Regions from separate parts of the Pseudomonas sp. 43A genome, predicted to be linked through region 4. Evidence: predicted binding sites of a transcription regulator. Region 4 holds the regulator's gene; each other region holds the start of a gene.
The links. The regulator FliA, encoded in region 4, starts transcription of late flagellar genes. The targets are predictions, from matches to a motif close to CTAAAGTTTNNNNNNNNNNNGCCGNTAA.
Positions count from the first base shown of each region.

Region 1: HUW52_RS03410 (methyl-accepting chemotaxis protein) is a predicted target of FliA. The motif match lies at 1,700-1,727, and genes of this name have one in related genera.
Region 2: HUW52_RS30090 (methyl-accepting chemotaxis protein) is a predicted target of FliA. The motif match lies at 1,120-1,147, and genes of this name have one in related genera.
Region 3: HUW52_RS01720 (methyl-accepting chemotaxis protein) is a predicted target of FliA. The motif match lies at 1,984-2,011, and genes of this name have one in related genera.

Region 1 is NZ_CP054880.1:782,868-786,800, forward strand. Features, by position in the region: gene HUW52_RS03410 (methyl-accepting chemotaxis protein) at 16-1,641, opposite strand; gene HUW52_RS03415 (hypothetical protein) at 1,921-2,151, shown strand; gene HUW52_RS03420 (cell division protein ZapA) at 2,148-2,450, shown strand; partial or broken gene HUW52_RS30655 (cache domain-containing protein) at 2,595-3,620, shown strand; gene HUW52_RS30660 (methyl-accepting chemotaxis protein) at 3,756-3,933, shown strand, end outside.
Region 2 is NZ_CP054880.1:6,783,640-6,787,572, reverse strand. Features, by position in the region: gene HUW52_RS30095 (LysR substrate-binding domain-containing protein) at 149-1,069, shown strand; gene HUW52_RS30090 (methyl-accepting chemotaxis protein) at 1,254-3,230, shown strand; gene HUW52_RS30085 (phosphocholine cytidylyltransferase family protein) at 3,243-3,933, opposite strand, start outside.
Region 3 is NZ_CP054880.1:372,212-376,144, forward strand. Features, by position in the region: gene HUW52_RS01705 (TonB-dependent siderophore receptor) at 1-233, opposite strand, end outside; gene HUW52_RS01710 (FecR domain-containing protein) at 321-1,322, opposite strand; gene HUW52_RS01715 (sigma-70 family RNA polymerase sigma factor) at 1,322-1,822, opposite strand; gene HUW52_RS01720 (methyl-accepting chemotaxis protein) at 2,126-3,933, shown strand, end outside.
Region 4 is NZ_CP054880.1:5,287,556-5,291,488, forward strand. Features, by position in the region: gene HUW52_RS23100 (protein phosphatase CheZ) at 1-435, opposite strand, end outside; gene HUW52_RS23105 (chemotaxis response regulator CheY) at 454-825, opposite strand; gene fliA (RNA polymerase sigma factor FliA) at 992-1,732, opposite strand; gene fleN (flagellar synthesis regulator FleN) at 1,729-2,559, opposite strand; gene flhF (flagellar biosynthesis protein FlhF) at 2,676-3,933, opposite strand, start outside.

The sequences.
Region 1 (3,933 bases), 2.3 Mb from region 4:
TCTTGATCTACAGAATTACAGGCTAAACCGCCCAACCATGTTGTTCAGGTCCAGCGCCAACCGCGACAGTTCATTGCTCGCCGCACTCGTCTGATTCGCCCCAGTCGCCGATTGCACTGACAGGTCGCGGATGTTCACCAGGTTGCGATCCACTTCCCGCGCCACTTGCGCCTGTTCTTCGGCGGCGCTGGCGATCACCAGATTGCGCTCGTTGATCTCGACGATGGCGGTGTTGATGGTGTCCAGCGACATGCCGGCACCACGGGCGATGTTCAGGGTCGACTCGGCGCGCTCGGTGCTGTTGCGCATCGAATCCACGGCGTGTTCGGTACCGCTCTGAATGCTGCCGATCATCCGCTCGATTTCGCTGGTCGACTGCTGTGTGCGGTGCGCGAGGGCACGTACTTCATCGGCCACTACCGCAAAACCACGACCGGCCTCACCGGCACGCGCTGCTTCAATTGCCGCGTTCAGCGCCAGCAGGTTGGTTTGATCAGCCAGGCCACGAATCACATCCAGCACCTTGCCGATGTCACGGGATTCATTGGCCAGATCACCGATCAACGACGCAGTGCTCTGCACATCGGCGCTCATGCGTTCGATGGCGCTCACGGTTTCTTGCACCAGGTCCCGACCGTCGCCGGCGGAGGTGGTGGCGTTTTTCGAGGCTTCCGAAGTGCTCACGGCGTTGCGTGCGACTTCTTCCACAGCGCTGGTCATCTCATTGACGGCGGTGGCCGCTTGTTCGATTTCGTTGTTCTGCTGAGTCAGGCCACGGGCGCTTTCGTCGGTGACGCTGTTCAGTTCTTCAGCCGCCGAAGCCAACTGAGTCGCCGAGCCGGAAATACGCTGCAGGGTGTCACGCAGCTTCGATTGCATCTTGGCCATGGCCGCGAGCAGACGGCCTGCCTCGTCTTCACCGTCAACGTGGATCGGCTGGGTCAGGTTGCCTTCGGCGATGGTTTCCGCAGCTTCCAATGCTTTGGAGATCGGCTTGGTAATGCTCACGGTCAGCAGCCAGGCGAAGAGGAACGTCAGGCCAGTGGCGATCACCAACAACGTGACCACAAGGTTGAAAGACATCGAAAACTGCTCGCTTGCGCCTTTATCCGTGTCGGCGATTTGCTGGGTGTTGATCTCCAACAGCCGCGCCAGGGCGGTGTTCACCGCTTCCGAGTTGCTCAGCAAGTCCGAGTTGAGCATCTGCCGCAGTTCATCGATCTGATTGTTGCGCGACAGGGTTTTCATCCGGTCTTCAAGCTGGCGGTACTGCGCGAGCAACTGCACGTATTGATCGTAAGCCGCACGTTCTTGCGGGCCGTCGATCAACGGTTCGTAGGCGCGCTGGGCGTCGGCGATCTGCTTGTTGCGCAGCGCGAACAGCTCGACAGTCTTTTGTTGAACGTCCGGTTCACGATTGATCAGCAACCGATACGACAAAACGCGCAGGCGCAGGGTCAGTTGGGTGAATTCGTCGAGGGCCTTGATCGAAGGCACGCTGGCGGTGGCGATGTCTTCGCCTGCTGCGCGGATTTTGCTCATCTGATTCAGCGCGAACACACCGAGAATCAGCATCAGGCCGCCGATCAGGGCGAAGCCGGTAAACGCCCGTGGGGCGATATTCATATTGCGAAGGGACATGGGGCGGATACCAAGAGAGGGCCGCTTCCATGCGGGCTGAGACTGCGATATGGATGACTTATCGGTCATACGACTAAAGTCTTGAGGCAGTGTGCGTATTTGTCGCAGAAGGGCTTGGGCGACGAAGTGCAGGAACCAGATCGACAGATCACAGTCTTTAAAACTCGCGAGAACGGTCCGCCACCAGGAAAATCAAGGCTTTGCGCCGGTTAAACCCTGGCATCCGTGGTGACTTTTCTTTATCGTACGCGCCCTTTGAAAAACGCTTGGAAGATCAAAATGTTGGAAGCATCCCTCAGCCAATTGGAACAGCTCGTCAGCGACCTGGTGCAACAGAACCAGAGCCTTGCGCAAACCAACCAGACCCTGTCCACGGAACTGGCCCAGGCCAAGGATGAAAACGAAAGCCTGCAACTGAACCTGATGGAGCAGGAAGAGAAGCACGGCGCCACCGCTGCACGCATTCAGGCACTGGTTGATCGCGTCAACGCCGGTCCTGTCAGCGCATGAACCACCACACAGCAGGGGTAAAAGTCGTCTCCATTCTCGGGGAGGACTATTCGATCAAGGCACCGGCCGGGGAAGAACAGACCCTGCTGGACGCGGCCATGATGCTCAAGGCTGCGCTGGATGACACCAAGCGCAAATACCCGACATTGATCGGTGACCGCTTGCTGGTGCTGGCGGCGATGAATCTGTGCTCGCAGCAGATCGAAATGAAGAAGCAACACCAGGAAGAACTCGACCGTTACCAAGAGCAAGTCAGCGCCACGGTCGACACTATCGCCAAGACCATCAACCAGGGTTGATGGAGCTGCGCACAACCAAAGAATAGATTGTCGACTGGGTTGTATACAATCGGCACGGCTGTTGCATTGTTTCGGCCACTTATTCTTTGGGGGTGCTCCATGCAGTTGTGGCGACGCAGTATTCAATGGCAGCTGATTCTCAGCATGGGCACGGCCCTGCTGGTCAGCATCCTGATCGTGGTTGGCATTTATACCCTGGTGGTCAACCGCCTCGCCCAGAGCTATCTGGTCGAACAAGCACTGCCGTCGAGCATTGAAGCGACGCGCAATGATATCGAACGCATCCTCGTGCAACCGCTGACGGCGGCCAAGGATATTGCCAGCAACACGATGGTCCGCGACTGGCTCGCCTCGGGCGAAGACAGCAGCAAAACAGCGGGCTTCGCGCAGTATCTGGAAGGCATCCGCGCCGAACATAAAGCCTTTACCGCTTTGATCATCGGCACCGAATCCAATCACTACATCACCGAAAAAGGTCTGGACCGCACCCTCAGTCGTTCCAAACCGGCTGACGCGTGGTTCTATTCCTTCCTCGACAGCAATCAGCCGCGCACCCTTAATATCGACAACGACGGGGCGACCGGAGAACTGGCGCTGTTCATCGATTTGAAGGTCGAGCAGGCCGGCAAAGTGGTCGGCGTAGCCGGGCTTGGTTTGAGCATGAAGGAGCTGTCTGAGCTGATTCACAACTTCAGTTTTGGCGAGCGCGGCAGGGTCTATCTCGTGCGTTCCGATGGTTTGATTCAAGTGCATCCCGAGGCGCAATTCAGCGGTAAGCGCACCCTGGCGGAGCAGATTGGCGCCTCCGCTGCTCAAGCCGTCATGGGCCAGAAAACGGCGATCAGCAGCAGCTTCCAGAGGGATGGCGAAGACTTCCTCGCCTTCAGCCTGCCTCTGCGTGATCTGGGCTGGACATTGGTGGCCGAAGTGCCGCAGTCGCAGATCTACGCCGAAGCCCGTAAAGCAATGTGGATGAGCGGCGGTATCGGTCTGGCCGTGGCGCTGGTGTGCCTCGCCTTGGTGGTGTGGCTGGCGCAAGGGCTGGTGCGGCCGATCCGCCAGGTAACAGCGGCGCTGGTAGCAATCGGTAGCGGTGGTGGAGATTTGACCCACCGGTTAGATTCCAGCCGTGCCGATGAGTTGGGCGACCTCGCTCGCGGCTTCAACCGTTTCCTCGACAGCCAGCGCGGGATGATTGGTGAAGTGCTGACCACCAGCGAGCGTCTGCGTACGGCTGTGGGGCAAGTGGCGAAGGTGGTGGAGAACACCGCTGAGCGTTCTGGTCGTCAGCAGGAAATGACCGACATGGTTGCGACGGCGGTTCACGAGATGGGCCTGACCGTGCAGGAAATTGCGCAGAACGCCGGCAACGCGGCACTGGCCTCGCAGACCGCGCGGGATGAAGCGATGCAGGCACGGGAAGTGGTCGGTGGCTCGATCAAGCATATTGAAAGCATGTCGGATGAGATTGGCGTAGCGGCGG
Region 2 (3,933 bases), 1.5 Mb from region 4:
ACTCGATTTCAGAGGGAACAGGAAACCGTCGATTCTCGGCGCTTGGCAGGCTTTGCACAAAGGGATAAAAAGGATGGGTGGCATGATTAAAACTCATGCTGATCAGATTCTGTCAGTCCGGCTGCATCCCGCTATAGGAGCTTTCTGTATGTCTCGTCGTCTTCCTCCCTTGTATGCCCTGCGCGCATTTGAAGCGGCGGCGCGACATAGCTCGTTCACCCGTGCGGCGGAAGAGTTGTCGATCACCCAGAGTGCGGTCAGTCGGCATATTCGAACCCTGGAAGATCATTTCGCTTGTCGGCTGTTCCATCGCAGCGGGCGCAATCTGCAACTGACCGAAGCGGCTCGCCTGCTGTTGCCCGGTATCCGCGAAGGTTTCAGTGCGCTGGAGCGGGCCTGTAATACCTTGCGCGCCGAAGACGACATTCTGCGCATGAAGGCGCCGTCGACCTTGACCATGCGCTGGCTGTTGGCGCGGCTCAGTCGTTTCCGTCACTTGCAGCCGGGCAACGAAGTGCAACTGACCAGTGCCTGGATGGATGTCGATTCGGTGGACTTCAACGATGAGCCGTTCGATTGCGCTGTGCTGCTGAGTGACGGGCATTTTCCGTCGGACTGGGAAGCGAGCCTGTTATTTCCCGAAGAACTGATTCCGGTGGGGGCGCCAAACCTGCTGAATGATCAGCCGTGGGATTTGACCCGGCTGGCGTCCACCGAATTGCTCCATCCGACCCCGGATCGTCGTGACTGGCGCAGTTGGCTGGAGCACATGGGGCTGTCTGATCAGGTTTCACTCAAGGGCGGACAGGTGTTCGATACCCTCGAGCTGGGCATGATCGCAGCGGCGCGCGGCTACGGTGTGTCGATGGGCGATCTGTTGATGGTCGCCGAGGACGTCGCGCAAGGACGCCTGAGCCTGCCGTGGCCAACGGCGGTCGCCAGCGGACTGAATTATTACCTGGTGTGGCCAAAGACCCGTCCGGGAGGTGAACGTTTGCGTCGCCTCAGCGACTTCCTGCAAGGCGAAGTCCGCGCCATGGAGCTGCCGGCGGTTGAGCGCTTGAGCTGAAACGTTCGAGCCGCCACAATGGCGGCCTTGCGCCATACCCACGTTGCGCGCTCAAGTATTCGGTTTTCCCGCCGACTATGAGCAAGTGGAACCGTCGTGCCGGTATCCACGATTCACCCCCACTATTAGAAAATTATCCGAGTCGAGATCAAGGAGGATCCCGTGGCTCGGCCAGGAGCTGTCCATGTCTCAACCTCGCGCTCGGATCGCCTCGCAGCTGGGCCTCGCGCTCGCTGTAATACTGGCGATAGTTATCAGTGGCAGTACGGTGTTCGCCTTGCGTTCGCTGGATTCCGCCAACCTCGCCACCCGTGAAGAGCATCTGGCCAGTGAGGCGCGGCTGCTGGCCGACCAGCTGAGTACCTTTCACGGCACGCTGCGTGAAAGCACCCAGCGCCTGAGCGGGCTGTTCGAGAAGCGCTTCAGCGCGGGTCTGAGCATTCACCCGAGTGAACCGGTGACAGTCGCCGGCACCCCAACCCCGGGCCTGCACCTGGGCAGCGAAGTGCTGAACAACAACTTCAAGGAAGTCGACGAGTTCAAGCAGATGACCGCCGGTGTTGCCACCCTGTTCGTGCGCAGCGGCGAAGACTTCGTGCGGGTCAGTACCTCGCTGACCAAGCAGGACGGCACGCGCGCCATCGGCACCTTGCTCGATCACGCGCACCCGGCCTACGCGAAGCTGATGGCAGGACAAAGCTACGTCGGTCGCGCCTTGTTGTTCGAGCGTTCCTACATGACCCAATACACCCCGGTGCGCGATGGCAGCGGCAAGGTGATTGCGGTGCTGTTCGTTGGTTTCGATTACACCGACGCGCAGAACGCCCAGTTCGACAACCTCAAGCGCTTCCGTATCGGCCAGACCGGTTCGCTGGCGTTGCTTGATGAACAGAACAAATGGCTGGTCGCGCCGGCGGGTGTGCAGGCGGTGGATCAGGCGATTCCAGTGATCAATAGTCTGGCCAAGACGCCGGGCAAAGGTCAGTTCTGGGACGACAAGTCCGAGGATTTCTACAGCGTTGCCGTGCCTTTCGACGGCGGGCCGTGGTCGGTCGTGGCGAGCATGCCGAAAGCCGAGATCCGCGCGGTGACCTGGAGCGTCGGCACGCAACTGGCGATCGGCAGTCTGTTGGCGATGCTGTTGGCGGTCGGTTCGGTGGTCTGGTTGCTGCGCAGCAAACTGGCGCCACTGAGCGACTTGGTGCGTCAGGCCGAAGCCTTGGGCGCCGGCGATCTGAGCGTGCGCCTGAACGTGTCGAGCAACGACGAAATCGGCCAGTTGTCGCGCGCGTTCAACCAGATGAGTCAGGCTTTATCGACCATGGTTGAGCACATCCGTCGCGCCTCGCAAGAAGTTAACAGCCGGGCGCAGGCGCTGTCCGGTTTGTCCGGCGGTGCTTATGAGGGCATGGAGCAGCAGTCCGGCGAAATCACCAGCATGGCTGGCGCGGTGGAAGAGTTCAGCGCAACCTCGCTGAACATTGCCGACAACATGGGCGCGACCCAGCGTCTGGCGCAAGAAAACGCTCAGCAAACGCAGATCGGTCGCAGCTCGATGGAAGAAGCGTCGTCCTCGCTGGAGCAAATCGCTGGCGCCCTGAACAGCACCGCCACCGTGATCAACACCCTCGGTCAGCGCTCGCAGGAAATCGGTGGCATCGTTGGCGTGATTACTTCGATTGCCGAGCAGACCAACTTGCTGGCGCTCAACGCCGCGATTGAAGCGGCACGTGCCGGTGAACAAGGTCGCGGCTTCGCCGTGGTGGCCGATGAGGTGCGTAGCCTCGCTTCGCGTACTCGTCAGGCCACTGATGAAATTTCCAGCATGATCCACAGCATCCAGCAGGAAACCGGTAACGCGATCAGCACCATGGAACAGGGCAATGTGCTGATGCAGGAAGGCTTGTCGCGTAACGCCAACGTCGCTTCGGCGCTGGCGCGGATCGATGAGCAAAGCCGTTCGGCGGGGCAGCAGTTTGCCGCGATCACCACCGCGACGCAGGAGCAGAGCAGCACCGCGACTCTGTTGAGCAGTAACCTGCAGAGCATTGCGATGGCCAACAGTGAGCAGCGCGAAGTGGTGTCCAACCTGGCCGTGACCGCCAAGGAGCTGGAAGGTCTGGCGGCCGAACTGCGTCAGGAGGTTGACCGGTTCCGTTAAGGCGCCGGTGCCTTATTGATACACCGAGAGGTCCTCACTGGAGTCGACCTCTCCCCATTCGCCGGTGTAGGTGACAGCTGCAATCGGCACACGACCGGCATCGATAACGCGTTGCAAAGTGTTGGTCATGTGCATGCTGTCGCGTTGCTGCGGCGACAGTTCGGCACGCAGCCGTACGACTTCCGCCCAGCCTTCGGGCGTGAAACGCAAAAGCCCCATGTACTGACCCTGAACGTCATCCACCGATTGCGGCTTGTTGCCGATTTCGGCCAACGTGTGCGTGGCGGTCAGGCGAAAGGTTTCGGCATCCAGCAACGGGTCGCCGAAGCGCTCGGTCCACAACTGCAACCAGTTGGGGTCGTAGGTGACGGCCAACGCCGCGTCGCTGTTGATCAACGACTGCACGGCCACAGGGCTGTAGAAAATATCCGAATAGCTGACGATGCACGGCTGACCCTCAAGCCAGGACTCGGCGCAGGCCAGTGAGGAAACCATGTTGGTCTCGGCCCAGCGCGGGTTGTGAAACTCGCTCAGACCACGCTCTGCCAGCAGCTCGCGCTTGTAACCGGTCACCACCGCGATGTCGCTGATACCCGCTGCCCGCAATGACTCCAGCTGCCATTCCAGCAGCGGTTTACCGCGCAACTCGACCAGACATTTTGGGCGTTCGTCGGTGAGGCTTTTCATGCGGCTGCCACGTCCG
Region 3 (3,933 bases), 1.9 Mb from region 4:
AACGTGATGCCAGCCTGACGGGCAAATTGATTCAGTGCGTCACCGAGAGGGCCAGCAGCAACGCTGTAGCGGTGGCTGACTGCACTGGCTGCGGGATTTGCCGCCATGCTCAAGGAAGGCATCACACCAACGCCCAGTGCCGTCGAAAACAGCGCAGCCCTGATGGCGTGGCGCAACAGTACCGATTCGGCAGTGAAATTCGGAGAGTTCTTACAGGTGGCGCGGACAGTCATTGTAGGTTTCCGTAGGAAGTCGCAAACGCTTGAGTTGAAGTGCTTACTGACTAAGCCGGACTGGCTGCAAAAACCCGCCAAAAAATTTTAAACCGCGCGTTCCAGGGTCACCCACCAACGCGTGCGATAGCGCAATTGCACCGGCAACGTCTGCGGCAGAATCGCCAGCAGTTTGTCGGTGTCTTCCAGACGGAATACGCCGGACAGGCGCAGTTCCGCCACTTGCGAAGCACAGTTCAGAAAGCCCTGACGATAACGCGCGACTTCGGCGAGAAAGTCACCCAAACGCATGTTGCGCGTGACGATCAAGCCATCGACCCACGCGCCAGCGTCCATATCCAGCGTCGGGGCCGGGCGTACCTGGTGGTGGTCGATCAGATAACTCTGCCCGGCGAGTGCGTCTACCGAAGTGCCGCCGGAGTGGATGGCCACCTGGCCATGGGTGACGCTGAGCCGCGTGCAATCATTGTCCTGGCGCAGGATGAATCGGGCGTGGACGGGCTCATAAGTGCCGTGACGGTTTTGTACACGCAGCGGCCGATCAGTCGGCGCGCCCTCGTCGGAGCCACCACACGTGACAATGATTTCCCCGCGAGTCAGTTTGATCAGGCGCTGTTGCGCCGTGTAATCCAGATCCACCGCGCTGGCAGTGTTCAACTCGATCCGCGTGCCATCCGGCAACTGGAAGCCGCGCCGCTCGCCAGTTGCCGTAGCGTAATCGGCACTCCATTGCTGCCACACGGCAGTGTCCTTGGCCAGCCAGGCGGCGGAGCCCATCAGCAATACGCCGGACAATAGCTTCAACGCCTGTCGCCGGCCCAGACCCTGGGCACTGTTTTCCAGTGTATTGAATGCCACATGCGCGCCGGGCACCGCGCGCAGGTTGTTGTTCAGTTCGGCTTGCAGCGACTGCACCCGCTGCCAGGCCAATTCATGTTCATGGTGTTCGGCGCGCCACTGTTCGCACTGGCGGTTCAACCGCGAATTGCCATGGTTATTGCGCAGGCGCAGCAGCCAATGAATGGCTTGTTTGACCACTTGTTGCTGAGGCTCGGCACGGCGACCGAGTGCGGCGCTATCCACAGGCATCAGCTTTCGTACCGCAGCACATAACAGTGATACAGCGCATCGGCGACATAACGTTCCACCGAACGCAACGACAGTCCCATCTGCTCGGCGATCTGCTTGTGTGTCAACCCTTCGCACTGCGCCAGCAGAAAGGCCTGACGCACTTTCGGCTTCAGTCCTTCAAGCATCCGCGCGATGCTCTCCAGCAATTCGATCACCAGCGCCCGGGCTTCGGCACTCGGTGTTTCTGCTTCAGGCAAATGGGCGATCGTTTCAAGATAGGCGCGTTCGATTTCCTCGCGACGCCAATGATCGATCACCAGCCCACGCGCAATCGTGCGCAGAAAGGCGCGAGGTGCTTTGAGTTCGAGGCGTTCGGTGCGTTGCAACAGGCGTACGAAAGTATCCTGGGCCAGATCTGCCGCATCTGCCGCGTTGCCCAGCCGCGCGCGCAGCCAAGCGTTGAGCCAGCCGTGATGACTACTGTAAAGCGCCTGTACTGCAAACTCAGGTGAGGACATGAACGCGAACGTCACAAATGATAATTACTCGCATTGTCATCAAGGGTTGCAGAATTTGCAACTGCCACTGATACAACGCTCATAAAAAACCGGCTGCCAGCCGCTCTAGTACGCCGTTCGGCGGGAATTCGCCAGAAATGCCATCCATTTCCCGCACAGCCCTAAGATTTCTCCGACACGTGCCGACAGACTGGTGAGACATGCGTGCACCAAAGTAGAGCGGCCAGAAGAACGCTGCCTGCGCTGTACATGGATGTTGCATCCGGAACGCATCCCCACTTTTGTCATAAGAAGTCCCATGAAATGAATCTCAAGTTCAGCCATAAAATCCTGTTGGCCGCCTCGGGCGTCGTGGTCCTGGCGTTCGCGCTGTTCACCCTCTACAACGATTATCTGCAGCGAAACACCATTCGCCAGAACCTCCAGTCCTCTGTGCAGCAGGCCGGTGATCTGACCGCCAGCAGCGTGCAGAACTGGATGAGCGGGCGGATTCTGGTGCTGGAAAACCTCGCGCAGAACGTTGCCCATCAGGGCAAGAACGCGGACTTCCCGGGGCTGGTCGATCAACCGGCCTTCACCTCGAACTTCCAGTTCACCTACGTCGGCCAGGCCAACGGTGTGTTCACCCAGCGCCCTGACGCGAAGATGCCGGACGGCTATGACCCGCGTCAGCGCCCTTGGTACAAGCAAGCCGTGGTGGCTGACAAAACCATGCTGACGCCGCCGTACATGGCTGCCGTTGGCGGGCTGGTGGTGACCATCGCCATGCCGGTGAAAAAGAACGGCGAGCTGCTCGGTGTGGTCGGTGGTGACCTGAGCCTGGAAACCTTGGTGAAGATCATCAACTCGGTGGACTTCGGTGGCCTCGGCCATGCGTTCCTGGTCAGCGCCGACGGTCAGGTGATCGTCAGCCCAGACAAAGATCAGGTCATGAAAAACCTGAAAGACATCTACCCGAACGCCAGCGTGCGCATCGAGAAGGGCAACCAGAACGTCGTGCTCAATGGCCAGGAACGCATTCTGTCGTTCACCCCGGTCAGTGACCTGCCGAATGCGCAGTGGTACATCGGTCTGTCGATTGATCGCGATAAAGCCTACGCCGCACTCAGCCAATTCCGCACATCGGCACTGATCGCGATGTTTGTCGCGGTGGCAGCGATTGCGCTGCTGCTGAGCCTGTTGATCAACGTCCTGATGCGTCCGCTGACCACCATGGGCCGCGCGATGCAGGACATTGCTCAGGGTGAAGGCGACCTGACTCGCCGTCTGGTAGTAGAAAGCAAAGACGAGTTCGGTGAATTGGGCAGCGCGTTCAACCAGTTCGTTGAACGGATTCACGCGTCGATTTCCGAGGTGTCCTCGGCGACCCGTCATGTGCATGACCTTTCGCAACGGGTGATGGCGTCGTCCAACGCTTCGATAATCGGTTCCGATGAGCAAAGCGCACGCACCAACAGCGTCGCTGCGGCGATCAACGAACTGGGCGCTGCTACTCAGGAAATCGCCCGCAACGCTGCCGATGCTTCGCAACACGCCAGCGGCGCCAGCGAGCAGGCCGATGACGGGCGTCAGGTGGTCGAGCAAACCATTCTGGCGATGACTGAGCTGTCGCAGAAGATCAGCCTGTCGTGCACGCAGATCGAAACCCTGAACGCCAGCACCGACAACATCGGCCACATCCTCGATGTGATCAAAGGCATTTCGCAACAGACCAACCTGCTGGCGCTCAACGCCGCGATCGAGGCGGCGCGTGCCGGTGAAGCCGGGCGTGGTTTTGCCGTGGTGGCGGACGAGGTGCGAAACCTCGCGCACCGCACCCAGGAATCGGCCGAAGAGATCCACAAAATGATCACCTCGCTGCAGATCGGTTCGCGTGAAGCGGTGACTACGATGAACGCCAGTCAGGCGTCCAGTGAACAGAGCGTGGAAGTGGCCAACCAGGCCGGTTTGCGTCTGGTCAGCGTGACCCAGCGTATCGGCGAAATCGACGGGATGAACCAGTCGGTGGCAGCGGCGACCGAAGAGCAGACCGCCGTGGTGGAAACCCTCAACGTCGACGTTAACCAGATCAACCTGCTGAACCAGCAGAGCGTGGCCAACCTCAATGAAAC
Region 4 (3,933 bases):
CGCCAGTTCACGGAACTCTTCAGCCCCGACCTCGCGACGCATGAAGCGACCCCAATCGGCGCTCAACGTCTGGGCTTCGTCAGCCAGACTGTTGACCACCGGCGTGGCGCTTTCCACCAGATCCATGGTGCGGTTGGCCGCGGCTTCTGTCAGCTTGACCACATAGCCCAGGCGTTCGGTGGCGTCGGTGATTTGCGACACTTCCTCGGCCTGCGGCATGTTCGGGTCGATCTGGAAGTTGACGATCGCACTGTGCAATTCACGTGTGAGCTTGCCCACTTCCTGGTACAGGCCACGGTCACGGGTCTGATTGAGCTCATGGATCAGTTGCACAGCGTCGCCGAACCTGCCTTTTTCAAGGCTTTCGACCAGTTCGACCGCGTGTTTTTTCAGGGTCGACTCGAAATCGCCCTGTGAAGATTCGTTATGCTCCATAGCTCCCCCGCGCGTTCATCAGCCGATGCGTTCGAAAATCTTCTCGATTTTGTCTTTCAACGCCTGAGCCGTGAAAGGTTTGACTACGTAGCCGTTTACACCGGCCTGAGCGGCTTCAATGATCTGCTCGCGCTTGGCTTCTGCAGTCACCATCAGCACGGGCAGGTGCTTGAGTTTTTCATCGGCACGCACGTGGCGCAGCAGGTCGATACCGGTCATGCCCGGCATGTTCCAGTCCGTTACCAGAAAGTCGATGCTTCCGCTGTTGAGCACTGGAATGGCAGTCACGCCATCGTCAGCCTCGACGGTGTTGGTGAACCCAAGATCACGCAGCAGGTTCTTGATGATCCGCCGCATCGTTGAGAAGTCATCAACGATGAGGATTTTCATGTCTTTGTTCAATTCGACCTCCAAGCAGTCTTAAACGCGCCCAGCACCTGGACGCGCCACTTCAATCAATCGGCGCAGCACTCGAAGACTGTCTGGAGCACAACAGAGCAAGACCGGTGCCGTTCATCACCGCACCAGCCTCGTTCGCAGTGTCCCCACACTGCCTTCAGCGCGCTCGCCACTCCCCCAAACGCCCCCGCAAACGGGCCGCGCACTGGCTGTGTAACTGGCTGACCCGCGATTCACTGACGCCAAGGACTTCACCGATCTCCTTGAGGTTCAGCTCTTCGTCGTAGTACAGCGCCAACACCAGTCGCTCACGCTCCGGCAAATTGGCAATCGCGTCCGCCAACGCGGCCTGGAAACGTTCATCTTCCAGATCGCGTGACGGCTCAAGATGAGCACTCGCGCCATCCTCGTGCAGCCCTTCGTGTTCGCCGTCCTGCAACAGGTCGTCGAAACTGAACAGGCGGCTGCCCAAGGTGTCATTCAAAATCCCGTAGTAATCGTCGAGACTCAATTGGAGTTCGGCTGCAACCTCGTGATCTTTAGCGTCACGGCCGGTTTTAGCTTCAATTGAGCGAATTGCGTCGCTGACCATACGGGTATTGCGGTGAACCGAGCGTGGCGCCCAGTCCCCTTTGCGCACTTCGTCGAGCATCGCGCCGCGGATTCGTATGCCCGCGTATGTTTCGAAACTGGCGCCTTTGCTGGCGTCATATTTGGTCGAGACTTCGAGCAGGCCGATCATCCCGGCCTGGATCAGGTCTTCGACCTGCACACTGGCCGGCAAGCGCGCCAGCAAGTGATAGGCAATGCGTTTGACCAGCGGCGCGTAACGCTCGATCAGCTCGTACTGAGCGTCGCGTGCCGACTTCTTGTAGTAGTTCATACCGCTAGCGGTCATAGCACGGGCCCTGCCGTTTGCTGCACGAGGCGCTCGACGAAAAACTCAAGGTGGCCACGCGGGTTGGCGGGCAGCGGCCAGGTGTCGACCTTCTGCGCGATCGCCTTGAACGCCAGTGCGCACTTGGAACGCGGAAAGGCTTCGTACACCGCGCGCTGCTTCTGCACCGCTTTACGCACGCTTTCGTCGTAAGGCACGGCGCCGACGTATTGTAGAGCGACGTCAAGGAAGCGATCCGTGACCTTGGTCAACTTGGCGAACAGGTTGCGCCCTTCTTGCGGGCTCTGCGCCATGTTGGCCAGAACGCGGAAACGGTTCATGCCGTAATCGCGGTTGAGCAGTTTGATCAGCGCGTAGGCGTCAGTGATCGAGGTTGGCTCGTCGCAGACCACCAGCAACACTTCCTGGGCTGCACGTACAAAACTGACTACCGAGTCACCAATACCCGCAGCGGTGTCGATCACCAACACGTCGAGATTGTCGCCGATGTCGCTGAACGCCTGAATCAGGCCGGCATGTTGCGCCGGGCTCAGGTGAACCATGCTCTGTGTGCCGGACGCGGCCGGGACGATACGAATGCCGCCGGGGCCTTGCAACAGCACGTCGCGCAATTCGCAACGGCCTTCGATCACGTCGGCCAGTGTGCGTTTAGGGGTCAGACCCAACAAAACGTCGACGTTCGCCAGTCCCAGATCGGCGTCCAGCAGCATGACCCGACGGCCAAGCTCTGCCAGCGCCAGAGACAAGTTCACTGACACGTTAGTCTTGCCGACGCCACCTTTGCCGCCGGTCACCGCGATCACCTGTACGGGATGCATGCTGCCCATGTTATTTCTTTACCTTGTCTTGCATAGACGGAGGCCACATTACTGGCTGCGCGTTCACAACCGGAACAATGCATGGCAGACCATCGATGTAGGTACAAAAACTGTTCATGAATACCTCAGCCTACCTGCTTGGTCGGGCTGTGATAGATATCAGCGAACATGTCAGCCATGGCTTCTTCGCTGGGTTCTTCCTGCATTTGCACGCTGACGGCGCGGCTGACCAGTTGATGACGGCGCGGCAGATGCAGATCATCCGGAATCCGTGGGCCATCGGTCAGGTACGCGACCGGCAATTCATGACTGATCGCCAGGCTCAACACTTCGCCAAGGCTGGCCGTTTCATCCAGTTTAGTCAGGATGCAGCCGGCAAGCCCGCAACGCTTGTAACTGTGATAAGCGGCGGTTAGAACCTGTTTCTGGCTGGTGGTTGCCAAGACCAGATAATTTTTTGAACGAATGCCACGTCCGGCCAGACTTTCCAGCTGCATGCGCAGGGCTGGATCGCTGGCTTGCAGGCCGGCAGTATCGATCAATACCACGCGTTTGCGCAGCAGTGGATCCAGCGCCTGCACCAGCGATTGGCCCGGATCGACGTGGGTCACCGGCACATTGAGAATGCGGCCCAGCGTCTTCAGTTGTTCCTGCGCACCGATGCGGAAACTGTCCATGCTCACCAGCGCAACATTCTGCGCGCCGTATTTCAGCACATAACGCGCGGCAAGCTTGGCGAGTGTAGTGGTCTTGCCCATGCCGGCCGGGCCGACCATGGCAATGATACCGCCCTCTTCCAGTGGCTCGACTTCCGGTACGGCAATCATCCGTGCCAGATGCGCGAGGAGCATGCGCCAGGCCTGACGCGGTTCTTCGATATCAGTGATCATCGCCAGCAGATCACGCGACAACGGACCGGACAGGCCGATACGTTGCAGACGGCGATACAGGTTGGCTTGCGCCGGACGGCTGCCTTGCAGCTGATTCCAGGCCAGGGTGCCGAGCTGAACTTCCATCAGCTCGCGCAGGCTGTTCAATTCGAAACGCATCGAATCCAGTGCGCGCGGATCAACACCGCCGGAGGACTGCGCAGGCGCCGGGGCTGGACGCGCCGGGGCGGCGTAAGTCGGCTCGCTCAGCGGTTCAGCGGCAGTCAGCGGCAGGCCAGCCGTCAACGGCAGCCCGGCGAAGATCTGGCGATTGCTATTGCCGTCGGCTTCGCCACGCAGGCTCAGTTCGGCCTGGGCGGTGACAATGCGCGATTGGGTCTTGCGCAGTTCGTCTTCGAGCTCCATGTTCGGAACCCGTGGCGCCAGCGCCGACAGTTTGTAATCCAGTGCCGCCGTCAGCTCGACACCGCCGGCAATGCGGCGGTTGCCAATG